Linked DNA regions of Arthrobacter crystallopoietes. The protein of the gene in region 1 interacts with the protein of each later gene in a pairwise test. Links are inferred from orthologs where the notes say so. Each region holds a gene or a part of one and is shown in the gene's direction. Other genes may lie near its edges.

Region 1 (7,551 bases):
CTCCACCGGGGAAGTCATCGAGCTTGACCGGCCGGTAATCGTCGGACGCCAGCCGTCCGCCTCGCGCGTGCAGGGCAACGGCATGCCGCGCCTGGTCCAGGTGCGCAGTGTCAGCGGCGACATTTCGCGTTCACATCTCGAGGTGCGGCTGGAAGGCTGGCACGTCATGCTGTGCGACCTGAAAGCGACCAACGGCACCATGATGATCCGCGAAGGCCAGCCGCCGCGACGGCTGGGAGCGGGCGAATCCATGATCCTGCTCGACGGGGACATCGCCGACCTGGGCGACGGCATCTCGCTGCGGTTCGAGGACCTGCCGTGAGTTCCAAGCGTCCTCCCGCACCACCCCCTGCAATTGAGGGCTACCGGTACGTCAGCCTGCTCGGTTCCGGCGGTTTCTCCGACGTCTACCTCTACGAACAGGACCGGCCTAAGCGCAAGGTCGCCGTCAAGGTCCTCGTCGCCGACCTGAAGACCCAAGGCGCGCGCCGCCGCTTCGAGTCCGAGGCGAACCTGATGGCGCAGCTGTCCACCCACCCGTTCATCGTGACCATTTACGAGGCGGACATCACCGGCGGCGGCCACTCCTACCTGGCCATGGAGTACTGCTCGCGCCCGAGCCTGGACGTGCGCTACCGCAGCGGCCCGCTCGGTGTAGATGAAGTGCTCTCGCTCGGCATCCAGGTGGCCTCCGCGGTGGAAACCGCCCACCGTGCCGGCATTGCGCACCGGGACATCAAGCCGGCCAACATTCTGGTGACGGACTACAACAGGCCCGCGCTGACCGACTTCGGCATCTCCAGCACCACCGACAGCATCGACGACGACGCCGGCATGTCCATCCCATGGTCCCCGCCCGAAGCCTTCCAGGGTGAGGGCGCCGACGGCATCAAGATCGACATTTGGGCACTCGGCGCCACACTCTACACCCTGTTGGCCGGCCGCTCGCCCTTCGTCCGGCCCGGCGGAGACAACTCGCAGCGCGAACTGATGAACCGCATCGCCACGTCACCGATGCCGCCGCTGCGCCGGGCCGACGTGCCCGAATCCCTTGAACAGGCTCTCGCGACGGCCATGGCCAAGGCACCGTCCTCCAGGTTCCCGACGGCCCACGCCTTCGCGCTGGCGCTGCAGCGGATCCAGGCGGAGCTGAACCTTTCGGTCACACCGTTCGAAGTGCTCGAGGAAGCCCACCCGGGGGATGAACAGCCGCAGGACGACGGCGGGGAAGCCACCCGGGTGCGCCAGGTGGTCTCGATCGATCCGGACGCGACGACCAATTCGCCCACGGTGCTCCGCCCACGCTTCCCCGAGCCCACTAACAAACCAGATGACCGGACGGTCCTGCGGTCTACGCACAGCGGCACGGAGCCGACTACCGACTGGGTTCCGTCGCCGCCGGCGCGCGTGGAAAACACTGCGTACGACGACGGATCCGCCACCCAGCCCACCGTCGGCTTTGGTGACACTCACCACGACGCCGGGGACACCGCCGTCGTGCCTCGAAGCCGGAAGAATCTGGTCGGGATTATCGGCGGAGCCGCCGCGGTGGTTGTCCTGGCCGTGGCTGCCGTGCTGGTGGTAACGGGGCCGGAACCGGAAGCGGCCGAATCGGAGCCGCCGGTCAGCCAGCCGCCGGCCAACGCCATCGAGGGCCTGTCCGGAAATGTGGTGCCGCCGGAAGAACTCGCGGGCAAAGTGGACGGGGACGAGGCCGTCTTCACCTGGACCAACCCTGACAAGCGCGACGGCGACCTGTTCATCTGGACGCCGGTAACCGCACTGGGCAAGGGTGAGCCACAGCGGACGCCGGATCCAGGCGTGAGCATCCCGCTGGCCGAGAAGGACCGGACGTGCATCGAGGTGGTGGTGCTGCGGGCCAACGGAAAGTCGTCGGACCCGGTCCGCGGCTGCGCCGACTAATCTGGAACCGAACAACATCGTGCCACGGCCGGCTCAGCGGCTGTTGAACTTTGCACGATCAGACCAGTGACCAATAGGGGGACAGCAGTGGCCGAAGTCAGTATCGAGTTCTGCGGTGAATGGTACGACGCCGGGGACGACGACGTCTTCAGGATAGGCCGCGAAGGCGACCTGGAAATCGACGACAATCCGTACCTGCACCGGAAGTTCCTGGAGATCTGCCGGTACGAGAACATCTGGTGGCTGGCCAACGTCGGCTCGATGATCTCGGCGACGATCGCGGACACCAGCGGCGGCATGCAGGCCTGGCTGGCGCCCGGGGCCCGGATTCCCATGGTCTTCAGCCAGACCAACGTGGTCTTTACGGCCGGGCCGACTACCTACGAGCTCTCGGTGCACGTCAAAACACCGTCCTTCCGGCAGGAAGCCCGGGACCACGATGCAGTGGGGGAGACGACCATCGGTCCGGTGATCTTCACGGATTCGCAGAAGGCACTGATCCTGGCCCTGGCCGAGCCCATGCTCAAAAGGGACGGCACGGGCCTGAGCTCCATCCCCTCCTCGTCGCAGGCCGCCGCACGGTTGGGCTGGCCGATAACCAAGTTCAACCGCAAGCTGGACAACGTGTGCGACAAGCTGGACCGGGTGGGCGTGGCCGGGCTCCGGGGAGGCGGCGGAAAGCTGGCCACCAATCGGCGCGCGCGGCTGGTGGAACACGCGGTCACCTCGCATCTGGTCACCGCGGCGGACCTGCCGCTGTTGGAGACCCAGCGGGATCCCGAAGACTGACCGGCTTGTCGTGGCGGATCCCGGCCACGGGCCGTGCTTTAGGGCAAGATAGTTCCGTGAGCAAAGTGGAAGTGCAGGCCAATGAAATCCCCAGTGACGCCCTCCGGGACGAGTACGAGCAGCTGACCGAGGACGTCCGGCGCTACCGCTACGCGTACTACAACGAGGACGCCCCGCTGGTCTCCGACGCCGAGTTCGATCAGCTCTACCGCCGGTTGGAGGAGATCGAAGCGCTCCACCCGGAGATGGTGGCCAACGATTCGCCCACCCAGGAGGTCGGCGGCGAAGTGTCCGCGGCCTTCACCCCGGTTCAGCACTTGCAGCGGATGTACTCGCTGGAGGACGTGTTCTCCCTCGATGAGCTTCAGGTGTGGGTCAGCCGGGCATCGTCGTCGGTGGAAAAACTCGGCCGCGCGCAGGACCTGAAGTGGTTGACGGAGGTCAAGATCGACGGGTTGGCCGTCAACCTGCTCTACCGCGACGGGGAACTGGTCCGGGCCGCCACCCGCGGCGACGGCCACACCGGTGAGGACATCACCCACAACGCGCTGACCCTCAAGGACATCCCGCGCCGGCTCAAGGGCAAGAACCTGCCGGCCGAAGTGGAGGTCCGGGGCGAGGTCTTCATCCCCTCCAAGGCGTTCCTGGAGCTGAACGAGAAGATGGTGGAGGCAGGCAAGGCGCCCTTCGCCAACCCGCGCAATGCCGCCGCGGGATCCTTGCGGCAGAAGGATCCCGCCCTGACCGCGCAGCGGCCGTTGAGCATGTTTGTCCACGGCATCGGTGCCCGCGAGGGCCTGTCCGCGGGCAGCCAGTCGGAGACCTACGCGCTGCTGAAGGACTGGGGCCTGCCCACCAGCCCCTACTTCAAGGTGCTGGACACCTATGAGGAGGTGCTGGAGTTCATCCAGCGTTTCGGCGACCATCGCCATGATCTGCTGCACGAGATCGACGGCATTGTCATCAAGGTCGACGACTTCGGGCTGCAGCGGGGCCTGGGCCACACCTCGCGGGTCCCGCGCTGGGCCGTGGCCTACAAGTACCCGCCGGAGGAAGTGCACACCAAGCTGCTGGACATCCAGGTCAACGTGGGCCGCACCGGCCGGGTTACGCCGTACGGGGTGATGGAGCCGGTGAAGGTGGCCGGTTCCACCGTCGAGATGGCCACCCTGCACAACCAGGACGTGGTGAAAGCCAAGGGCGTGCTGATCGGGGACACCGTGGTGCTGCGCAAGGCCGGAGACGTGATTCCGGAAATCGTGGGACCCGTGGTGGCGCTGCGGGACGGCTCCGAACGCGAATTCGTGATGCCCACCGAGTGCCCGTCCTGCGGTACCCCGCTGGCGCCGGCCAAAGAGGGCGACGTCGACATCCGCTGCCCCAACGCCCGGTCCTGCCCGTCGCAGCTGCGTGAACGGGTCTTCCATCTGGCCGGGCGCGGCGCGTTCGATATCGAGGCGCTCGGGTGGGAAGCGGCGATCGCCCTCACCCAGCCGGCCGAACCGGCGCAGCCGCCGCTGACCACCGAGGCCAACGTCTTCGACCTCACTCCGGAGATGCTGGCGGAGGTGAAGATCGCCCGCCAGAAGAAGTCCAAGGGCGTGGCCACCGGCGAGGTGGAACTGGTGCCCTACTTCTACACGAAGGGAACGCCCAAGAAGCCCTCGGAGCCGAGCGCCAATACGCGCAAGCTTTTCACCGAGCTGGAGAAGGCCAAGAGCCAGCCACTCTGGCGGGTCCTCGTCGCCTTGTCCATCCGGCACGTGGGGCCCACTGCCTCCCGCGCGCTGGCGACGGCTTTCGGATCCATGGAAGCCATCAGGGCGGCATCGGAAGAGCAGCTGGCGGACGTCGATGGCGTCGGACCGATCATCGCCCGCGCCCTCATCGAATGGTTCGAGGTGGACTGGCACCGCGAAATCGTGGACACCTGGGCCAAGGCCGGCGTGCGGATGGCGGACGAGGTGGATGAGAGCAAGCCCCGGACGCTGGAGGGGCTGACCATCGTGGTGACCGGCTCGCTGGAGAACTTCAGCCGGGACGAGGCCAAGGAAGCCATTATCAGCCGCGGCGGCAAGGCCTCCGGCTCCGTGTCGAAAAAGACGGACTACGTGGTCGCGGGGGAGAGCGCCGGGTCCAAGCTGGACAAGGCCGAGCAACTGGGCCTGCACGTGCTGGACGAGGAAGGCTTCGTCAAACTGCTGGAAAACGGTCCGGATACGGTTATGGCCGGCACGGCAGAAACCGGCGCAGGGTATGCCGGCGCTGCCGAGCCCGGTCCGGAAGGTCCCGGCGCAGACTGAAGCAACGCGCGGACTGAGCCGAAAGGAAGGGCGACATGGATCGTGACGGTCAGCCGGGTACGCCGGTCAGCTGGCAGGCCATCATGGCCGCGCTGGCCAGTTCGAGGCTGCGGGAGCTCTATGCCGCCTTCGTCCTGGGCCAGCAGCCTGCCCTATCGGCCCAGGAACGCCAAAAACTGGTGGACTGTTCCTTGCTGAACGACGACGGCGGACGGCTCGTGGTGAACGAGCAGGCCTTCAAGGCAGCGCTGGCCGCTGCCCGCCGTCCCGAGCCCGAAGGCGCCGAACGCTTCCTCCTGGCGGGCCGGATCGAGGGGCTGCCCAAACGGGCGACGGACCGCCTGAAACTGTTCGAGTTCCTGATCCCGCAGATCATCGGTCCTGATGCGACGCTGACGGAGAAGCAGCTGAATGCGAAGCTCGCCGCTTTCACCGACGACGTGCCCCTGCTCCGGCGCGCCCTTGTGGACTACGGTTACCTGGACCGGGAGCGGGACGGCAGCGCCTACCGCCGGGCCCGCTGACACCGCCAGGCCATTGAGCCGGCGGAAGCCGGGTGGCACGATGGAAGGGTGAGCGGGCATGAATGAGTTCTTTGCCGACTTTCCCTGGTGGTGGGCCATCTGGATCGGAGTCGCAGTATTCTCCGGTGCCGGCAAGAGAATGTCGCACGTCAAGAAGCACCATCGCCGGAAAGCTGAACGCCGCCGCGTGGAAGCGCGGGCGGAGGCCGAACAACGCCGGCAGGCCACGGCCTGGGAGGCGCAGCGCGTCAGCGACATCGAAGCCCTGATGGCAGACCATGACCGGGTCAACGCCCGCTGGCTGGAATACGAGCTGGATGTCGCCAAGCTGATCGACTACCCGATGATGTCCGACGTGCGCGAACCCCTGACCGTTGACTTCCTGCGCGCCAAAGGCGTGGCGGACGCGCTACGGCCAGGCCGCGCCGCCGAAATTACCACCGACGCCCGGCTGCTGGAATACCGCGACGCCGTCCGCGCCTTCGAGCTGGCTTTCGAGATCGCCGAACGCGAGGCCCGGCGGATCAAGGACCAGCACTTCAGCGGCCCCGAACGCCAGCGGCTCAATACCGCCAGAAGACTGCTAACGCTCGCTGTTGACGAGGCGGCCACGGGAGCCGAGCGCCAGCTCGCCTACCTGCGGGCGCGCAAGGAGCTGGACGGCCTGCTCGCCCTGCCGGAGGAAGCCGTCGCCGCACTGGAGCAACGCGTAGCCCCGCAGCTTGCCCCGCGGGCGCAGTGGCCTGAACCACTCCGGTAGCCGGCCACAGCCCGTGGTGAGGCAGAATTGATAGGCGGCTGCCGCCGTCGTACTTCCACTTGACCCTTGAGGACTGCATTACCTGATGAGCATTACCATCCGCCCGGCCACCGAAGCCGATTACGACGACGTTGCCCGGATCACGCGGGAGGCCTACGTCCACGGCGGTCACATCGCCGAGGGCGACGGCTACCTGGAGATGCTCGGTGATGTTGCCCACCGCGCCCGGCTCGCCATTGTCTGGGTCGCCGAGCTGGATGGCAAGGTGGCAGGTTCCGTGGCGCTGACGTTCGAGGGGCAGGAGTACTCGGACATTGCGCGTGCCGGGGAGCTGGAGTTCCGCATGCTGGCGGTGGATCCGTCGATCCAGCGTGCCGGGATCGGCCGGGCCCTGGTAGAGGCCGTTGTTGATTACGCCCGCACCCTGGAAGGCATCCACTCGGTCAGCCTCACCAGTATCGACAACATGACCAACGCGCACCGGCTGTACGAATCGCTGGGCTTCGAGCGGATCCGCGAGCGGGACTGGAAGGTGCCGCACGAGGACATCGGGCTGTTCGTGTTCGTCAAGAGACTGGAATCCTGAGCACCGGGCCAAGAAGTAGACTGTTTCTAGAAAACCCAATCCATTCGCGTAGGAGACTCATGTCTGAGATCAATCGTGAGGCCGTGGCGCATCTGGCGCGGCTGGCCCACATTGAGATGACCGCAGGAGAGCTGGACAAGATGGCCGGCGAACTCGACGTCATCGTTGACTCGATCAAATCCGTCCAGGAAGCGGCCGGCCCCGAGGTGCCCGCCACTTCGCACCCCATCCCGCTGGCCAACGTGTTCCGTGAGGACGTTGTCGGCGAGACCCTGACCCAGGAGCAAGCGCTCTCCGGTGCACCGGATTCGGCCGACGGCCGCTTCAAGGTCCCCGCCATTCTGGACGAGGAGTAAAGACATGAGTGAACTGACCCGACACAGCGCTGCCCGGCTGGCGGAAATGCTGGCCGCCAAGGAAGTCACCTCCGTGGAGGTCACCCAGGCGCACCTGGACCGCATCGCCGAGGTGGACGGCAATATCAATGCCTTCCTGCACGTCAACACCGAGGAAGCGCTGGCCGTCGCCGCGGATGTGGACAAGGCACGCGCCGCCGGCGAGGACCTGCCGGCGCTGGCCGGTGTGCCCATTGCCATCAAGGACCTGATAGTCACCGTCGGCCAGCCCACTACGGCCGGCTCGAAGATGCTCGAAGGCTGGATGAGC
Region 2 (7,656 bases), 640 kb from region 1 along the record:
CTGGCCGTGGGATTCTGGCAGGACCTAGCGGAACTGCGGTCGAACTGGATTCAGGACCGTCGCTGGGAACCTCAGCTGGACTCCTCCGAGCGTGACCGGCAGCTGCGGCTGTGGAAGAAGGCGGTGACCCGGACGTTCGACTGGGTGGACGAGGACGTGCGCTGAACCTGATCCGGCCGGGAGTGCCGAGGGAAGCCTTCGGCTGATCTGCGGTAAAGTAATTCCATGTCCGCACTTCTGCTTAGCTAGCCGCACCTACGGAACACTTCCGTAACGTGCGGCCGCCCCTCCCGTGTCGAGGGGCTTTTGTGTGTCTAAGCGGCAACCACCGGGAGTGCGCCGTAGCAACCAAGAGGACGAGGACAAGTCAACGTGAGTACGCAGTCTGGTACCGAACCGAACGAGTACAGTTTTTCCGCCATGGAGGCCAAATGGCCTGCCGTCTGGGAAGAGCTCGGTGTCTTCAAGGCCGTTGACGACGGCTCGAAGGAACGCCGTTACGTGCTGGACATGTTCCCCTATCCCTCGGGTGACCTGCACATGGGCCATGCCGAGGCGTTTGCCATGGGCGACGTCGTCGCACGTTACCTGCGGCTGAAGGGCTACGACGTCCTGCACCCCATCGGCTGGGACTCCTTTGGACTGCCGGCGGAGAATGCGGCCATCAAGCGCAACGCGCACCCGTCCGAATGGACGTACGCCAACATCGAGACGCAGGCGGCGTCATTCAAGCGCTACGCCATCAGTGCCGACTGGTCCCGGCGGCTGCATACTTCCGACGCGGACTACTACCGCTGGACGCAGTGGCTGTTCCTGCGGTTCTACGAGCGGGGGCTGGCCTACCGCAAGAACTCGCCGGTCAACTGGTGCCCGAAGGACCTGACCGTGCTGGCCAACGAACAGGTTGTCAACGGTGCCTGTGAACGATGCGGCACGCCGGTGACCAAGAAGAGCCTGAACCAGTGGTACTTCAAGATCACGGAGTACGCCGACCGGTTGCTGGATGACATGGATGAGCTGAAGGGCCGCTGGCCTGAGCGTGTGCTGGCCATGCAGCGCAACTGGATCGGCCGGTCCGAGGGTGCCCACGTCAACTTCAACATCGAGCCCTCAGACGGCCGGGAAGCCAAGGACGTCACCGTCTTCACGACCCGCCCGGACACCCTGCACGGCGCGACGTTCTTCGTTGTTGCGGCGGATGCCCACCTGGCCCTGGACCTGGTCACGCCCGAACAGCACGATGCGCTGATGGACTACCGCGAAAAGGTCAAGGCCCTTTCCGATATTGAACGCCAGTCCACCGACCGGGAGAAGACCGGCGTCTTCCTCGGCCGTTATGCCATCAACCCGTTGAACGGCGAGAAACTGCCGGTCTGGGCCGCGGACTACGTGCTGGCGGACTACGGCACCGGCGCGATCATGGCTGTTCCCGCGCACGACCAGCGCGACCTGGACTTCGCCAAGACGTTCGACCTGCCCGTGCGGGCGGTGCTGGACACCGGTGAGGAAGATCCCGCGGTCAGCGGGACCGCCACCACCGGCGAAGGCAGCCTGATCAACTCGGGCGACCTCGATGGCCTGTCCAAGGCAGAGGGCATTGCCAAGGCCATCGACATGGTGGAGGCGGCCGGCACCGGCGAGAAGACGGTCAACTACCGGCTCCGCGATTGGCTGCTCAGCCGCCAGCGCTTCTGGGGTGCTCCCATCCCCATCATCCACTGCGCCGAATGTGGCGAGGTGCCGGTTCCCGATGACCAGCTTCCGGTGCGGCTGCCCGAAGACCTGCGCGGCGAAGCGCTCTCGCCCAAGGGAACATCGCCTCTGGCCGCCGCCGCGGACTGGGTCAACGTGGACTGCCCGAACTGCGGACGCGCCGCCACCCGGGATACGGACACCATGGACACCTTCGTGGATTCCTCCTGGTACTACCTTCGGTTTGCTTCGCCGGACTACACGGAAGGGCCGTTCGACGTCGAAGCGGTCAACAAATGGCTGCCGGTCGGACAGTACGTGGGCGGCGTCGAGCACGCCATCCTGCACCTGCTGTACAGCCGGTTCTTCACCAAGGTGCTCAAGGATCTCGGGCTGGTGGACTTCGACGAGCCGTTCAGTGCGCTGCTGAACCAGGGCCAGGTCCTCAACGGGGGCAAGGCCATGAGCAAGTCTCTGGGCAACGGGGTGGACCTCGGCGAGCAGCTGGACAAGTTCGGTGTCGACGCCGTCCGACTGACTATGATTTTCGCTTCACCGCCGGAGGACGACGTCGACTGGGCCGACGTTTCCCCGTCGGGTTCGGCTAAATTCCTGGCCCGTGCTTGGCGGCTGGGCCAGGACGTGACTTCCGCCGTTGGCACCGACCCGGCCGACGGCGACCGCGCGCTACGCTCGGTGACCCACCGGACCATCGCCGACGCCGCCGAACTGCTGGACAACCATAAGTTCAACGTGGTCATCGCCCGCCTCATGGAGCTGGTCAATGCCACGCGCAAGACGATCGACAGCGGTGTCGGCGGCGCCGATCCCGCCGTCCGGGAAGCTGCCGAAGCCGTCGCCATTGTGTTGAGCCTCTTCGCTCCGTACACCGCAGAGGACCTCTGGGCAGCGCTTGGGCATGAGCCCTCGGTTGCGGAAGCCAGCTGGCCGGCGGTCGACGAGCAGCTGCTGGTCCAGGCCACGGTCACCGCCGTCGTCCAGGTCCAGGGCAAGGTCCGGGACCGGCTTGAAGTAGCCCCGGACATCAGCGAAGAGGAGCTCAAGGCCAAGGCCTTGGCATCGGAACAGGTGGTCAAAACGCTTGACGGACGCAGCATCCGCACGGTCATCGTCCGGGCACCCAAACTGGTCAATATCGTCCCGGCCTAAGGACGGCTGACAATGTCATGGCTCGAGGATCTGGTGCAGCGGTCACGGCAACTGCTGCACCCGGCTGGCCGCAAGCCGGACGAAGCGTCCGGAGGCCCCCGGGTCGCCGTGGTAACCGATTCGGCGGCTTCGCTGCCGGCTGAGTGGGCGGCCGAACCAGAAACCGCGGACTGGCTGCGGATCGTGCCAATGCCGGTGATGATTTCCGGCCAAATTTACGGCGAGGGCGTGGACGACGTCCCCGCCGTGCTGACCATCGGCCTGGCCGAAGGCAAGGAAGTCAAGACCTCCAGACCGTCGCCGGGCCTCTTCACACGGACCTATGAGGAACTGCAGCGGCAGGGCTACGACGCGATCGTCTCCATCCACCTCTCTGGATCCCTGTCCGGCACCGTGGAAGCCGCGGCGCTTGCTGCGGCAGAAGTCGATATCCGGGTGGAGATCGTCGATACCCGGTCGGTGGCGATGGCGGAGGGCTTTGCCGTCGTCGCCGCGGTGCTGGCGGCCCAGGATGGCGCGGAGGTATCCGCGGTGGCGGAACGGGCCCGGGAAGCGGCGGCAGCGGCCGATGTCCTCTTCTATGTTCCGAGCCTGGACCAGCTGCGCCGGGGCGGGCGGATCAATCCGGCGGCCGGGTTCTTCGGGTCGCTGCTGGCTATCAAACCTATTCTCACGATCCGTGACGGTGCCATCGCAGAGGTGGAAAAAATAAGGACCGCTTCTAAGGCGCTGGTCCGTATGCAGCAGCTGGTGGTCCGGCGGATCGAAGAACTCGAGTATTCACCGCAGCTCGCTGTCCATTATTTCGGCAATGAAGCAGAGGCCAGGTCGCTGGCCGAAGAGCTCAGTCCTCATGTAGGTGATGAGATCCTGGTTACCGCAGTACCGTCGGTGCTGGCCGCGCATGCCGGACTGGGAGTCCTCGCCGTCGTCATAGGACCCGCCATGCCCGACCCGGTGTCCTGATCTCCACAATGTGGGCGGGCATGCTCCTGTCCACAAGGCACAGGAGCATCCTGCCCGGCCGTTGATTTCCTCCATAGCGTAGTGCCATGGGCCGCCATCGCTGGGGAACAGCCGCCACAGAAGCCAGCCACGGCCTGAAAATATCTGCCCGCCGCCCGCGTCTGCGGGTGGCACTGGGGGCAGCGCTGATCGCCGCAGGACTGGCCGTCGGCTACGCTCTGGTGCTGCTCCTGACGGCCGACACCCACAGGGAAGAGAGCGACGTCCTGCTCTCCCTGCCCGTCACGAGCTCCGCGGCAGTGGCCGGACCCTCCGGTGAAGGACAGGGCCCGGAGCAGGCCGCCGAGCCGGTACCCTCGGCCCAGGCGGACGAGGAGGGTGTTTCCCCAGGGCCGGAGGCCGGTCCCGGTGATGCGGCGCAGATCGTCGTCCATGTGGCCGGCGCCGTCGGCCGTCCGGGCATTGTCCGTCTACCGGCATCGGCGCGGGTTTTTGAAGCACTGGAAGCCGCGGGAGGTGCCAGCGAAACCGCGGACCTGGCATCACTGAACCTGGCGGCGCCGCTCACGGACGGCCAACAGGTCTTCGTTTCCTCACCAGAGCACCAGTCCGTCCCCGGCAGCAGCGGGAGTGCAGCGGGTCCCGAGGGCGGTGCCGGCGGAGCAGAAGACGAGCCCGCAGCCAAGATCAATCTCAACAGCGCGACGCTGGAAGAACTTAAGACGCTGCCCCGGGTCGGACCCGTTCTGGCCCAGCGCATCATCGACTTCCGCGAGCAGCATGGAAGTTTTGGCCGGCCCGAAGACCTGGATGCAGTGCCGGGCATCGGCGAAGTCATGCTCGCAAGCCTCGTGGATTTGGTCACCGTATGAGCCCGGCACCGCCCTGGCAGCACTATGCGCGGGCAGCCCGGGAAGTGGCCGGCGCAATGGTCATGGACGCCACCAGCGACGCAGGCCCCGCCGGAAAACGAAGCTTGAAAGCGTGGTTCTTCCGGGAAAAGGGCCCAAGTGGTGCCGCCGCAGCTAAAGCGTTGCGGCCAGGAGTTGGAGAAAGCGGCTCCCGCGCCGTCAGACTTGATCTAAGACTAGCCGCCGCGGCGACAACCTGTTGGCTGTTGTCGCTCATTTTGCTGCGGTTACCGGCTGCGATGGCCTTGACTTACGCAGGCACGTGCACGGGCGCCGTGACAGTTCTCCTGCTGGCCGGGCTGCTCCGCCGGCGGCGGAAGGCAATTCCCGCGGTGAATGGCACAGTGTTCCTGCTGGTGTGCACTGCCGGCCTGCTGGCACTGGTCATCGGCATCAAACACACGGAGCGGCTCAGCGGGCCGATCGGGCCCGCCATCGACTCCGGAGCGTACGTCACCGCCGAACTAACGGCGCTCTCGGATGCCTCGCGGTCAAAAAATCCGTCGATGTTTGGCTCCGGACCACGGTATCTCGTCACCGCCGAAATCACGGAGGCATCGCACTCGGGACGGAAATTCGAGGCTGCAACCCCGGTGCTCGTCATCGGTAGCCAGACATGGCGGACAGTCCGCTACGGGGATCGATTGCACGCCGCCGGAACCCTGGCACCGATGGAACCGGGATCGTCGGAAGCTGCCATGCTGAGTGCCTCAACGGCGCCCGATGTGACCTCGACTCCGGCGGCTGCTGAAGCGGTCACCACGCTCCGGAGCCTATTCGTCGAACACACCGGGGGACTGCCGCCGGACGCGCGCGGATTGCTGCCAGGAATGGTGTTTGGCGACAGGGAACAGCAGACCGACGACTTGGAGGAGGCCATGCGCCGTACCGGGCTGACGCACCTCATGGCGGTCAGCGGCGCAAACTGCAGTTACTTGCTTGGATTTGTCTACCTGTTGGCAGCCGCCTGCCGAACGCCTCGGTGGCTGAGCTCGGTACTGGGCATTGTCGCGCTGGCCGGATTTGTGCTGCTGGTGCGGCCGGAGCCGAGCGTCCTGCGTGCCGCCGTCATGGGAGCGATAGGCGTTGCTGCGCTGGTATCCGGCCGACGTCGTGCCTCGCTGTCCTTCCTCGCTCTGGCCGTCATCGTCCTCTTGCTGGCGGATCCATGGCTGGCAGGCGAATACAGTTTCATTCTCTCGGTCCTGGCTACCTTGGGGTTGGTGCTGCTCGGCAGCACGTGCTCGCGATGGCTGCAACACTTTATGCCGAAGCTGCTCGCCGATGCCATGGCGATACCGCTGGCTGCCCAGCTTTTCTGCACGCCCGTCCTCGTCCAGCTCCAACCGGAATTGGCCATGTTCTCGATACCGGCCAACGTCCTGGCGGCGCCGGTGGTTCCCTTCGTCACCATCGGCGGCATGGTTTCCCTGGCGCTGCTCCCATGGGTGCCCCTACCCGGTAGTTGGCTCGTCCACGCGACCGGCTTTCTCACCCTCTGGGTCGCGCAGATCGCCCGGACCTTCTCCGGACTTCCACTGGCCACTCTTCCGTGGCTTGGCGGACCGGCCGGCGCGGTCCTGGCGGCCGCTGCCGCCGTTGTGCTTCTGGCCCTTTTGTGGCTGGCTGCGCAGGGTCGGCTCGGTATTTCCTCCCTGTGCTTCAGGGTCGAGCAGGCGGCCGGCCGTGGCAGCGGCTCCGGCCGGCGGTACACTCCAGCGTCCGCGAATCAGGCGCCCCGTGTGGGTGCGGAGCAGGTGAAACGCCTCGAGCGGGGAACCACGTGGCTTGCCGTAGGGCGATGGCCCGGGAAGCGGCGGGTGGGGACCGTGTTTTGTGCGGCCGCTGTCGCCGGTGCGCTGGTGGGTTGGCTGGTCTCGAGCACGGGTGCCGTTCCGCTGCCGGATCGCTGGGATGCTGTGGTCTGCGATGTCGGCCAAGGAGACGGGCTGGTCATCCGCACAGGTTCGGGACAGGCCATGGTTATTGATGCGGGGCCTGAACCAGACGCTATGGATTCGTGTCTGGATTCGCTCGGAGTGGAAAGCGTCGGGCTTTTGGTGCTCACGCATATGCACCTGGACCATTACGGTGGCCTGGACGGCGTGCTGGACGGACGTAGGGTGGCACGGGTGCTCGTTGGCAGTTCGAAGAAGGAGCTGCCCGACCTGGTCGAGGGCACACTGGCCGAACACGGGCTGGATCCTGAGCTAGGCAAGGCGGGCCAGTCCGGCCGGACCGGCAGCGCTTCGTGGCAAATACTCTGGCCGACGGCGGCACGGGGCGGCGCTTCAGAGAATGACTCGAGTATCGTCATGCTGGTCGCCTTGCCGGACGCAGACGGCGGGGTTCTGCGGATACTGCTGACCGGCGATCTGGAAGAGGATGCCGCGGCAGATCTGCTCCGGGGCTTGGCGCTAGAACCGGGCAGCGTGGACGTCCTCAAGATCAGCCATCATGGCGCCCGCAACGGTGGGACCGCGATCCTGGACCGGGTGCAGCCGAGAACGGCGGTCATTTCCGTGGGCCGTGGCAACGATTATGGCCATCCTGCACCCGAGATCCTCTCGGCCCTGGAGCGGCTCCGGGTACCAGTTTTCCGGACGGATCAAATCGGTACCATCGTGATCGATCTCGCAGGCGGCAGCCTAGCCGTGCGCCCGGCGGAATGATGGGAATCCGGCTTGGGAAAATCGGCTGCCCGTGACAATGTTGACTCTGATACTAGGAGGACCTGAGCTGTGAATCCACCCCCGGCCCGTCCGGCCGCAGGCAGCAAGACTGCCGGTCGAATCGTTTCCTGGCGCGACGTTGAACCGGCTCCGGTCGTGCTCATCAGCGGGCCGGAAGAATATTTGGCACACCGGGCCAGAGACCGTATTCGTTCGCTGACCCGGGGAGTCCATCCGGACGTGGA

The links.
Region 2: the proteins of ligA (region 1) and leuS interact in binary tests that used the Escherichia coli proteins (3 or more experiments, as listed by UniProt). The link is inferred for Arthrobacter crystallopoietes from one-to-one orthologs.

What each region holds. Positions count from the first base shown.
Region 1 is NZ_CP072014.1:2,689,346-2,696,896, forward strand. Bases 2,380-5,391 are described here. They hold ligA (NAD-dependent DNA ligase LigA), read left to right. Parts: upstream 2,380-2,768; coding sequence 2,769-5,015; downstream 5,016-5,391. Other genes in these bases: J5251_RS12365 (hypothetical protein), read left to right, coding at 2,380-2,712; J5251_RS12375 (DUF2087 domain-containing protein), read left to right, coding at 5,051-5,391. Also shown: J5251_RS12355 (FHA domain-containing protein), read left to right, coding at 1-322; J5251_RS12360 (serine/threonine-protein kinase), read left to right, coding at 319-1,923; more of J5251_RS12365, read left to right, coding at 2,011-2,379; more of J5251_RS12375, read left to right, coding at 5,392-5,539; J5251_RS12380 (hypothetical protein), read left to right, coding at 5,598-6,299; J5251_RS12385 (GNAT family N-acetyltransferase), read left to right, coding at 6,385-6,885; Asp-tRNA(Asn)/Glu-tRNA(Gln) amidotransferase subunit GatC, read left to right, coding at 6,945-7,241; Asp-tRNA(Asn)/Glu-tRNA(Gln) amidotransferase subunit GatA, read left to right, coding at 7,246-7,551. UniProt on the Escherichia coli protein: DNA ligase that catalyzes the formation of phosphodiester linkages between 5'-phosphoryl and 3'-hydroxyl groups in double-stranded DNA using NAD as a coenzyme and as the energy source for the reaction.
Region 2 is NZ_CP072014.1:3,326,119-3,333,774, reverse strand. Bases 1-3,117 are described here. They hold leuS (leucine--tRNA ligase), read left to right. Parts: upstream 1-372; coding sequence 373-2,862; downstream 2,863-3,117. Other genes in these bases: J5251_RS15235 (DegV family protein), read left to right, coding at 2,875-3,117; glpK (glycerol kinase GlpK), read left to right, coding at 1-165. Outside these bases: more of J5251_RS15235, read left to right, coding at 3,118-3,828; J5251_RS15230 (ComEA family DNA-binding protein), read left to right, coding at 3,915-4,700; J5251_RS15225 (ComEC/Rec2 family competence protein), read left to right, coding at 5,015-7,411; holA (DNA polymerase III subunit delta), read left to right, coding at 7,481-7,656.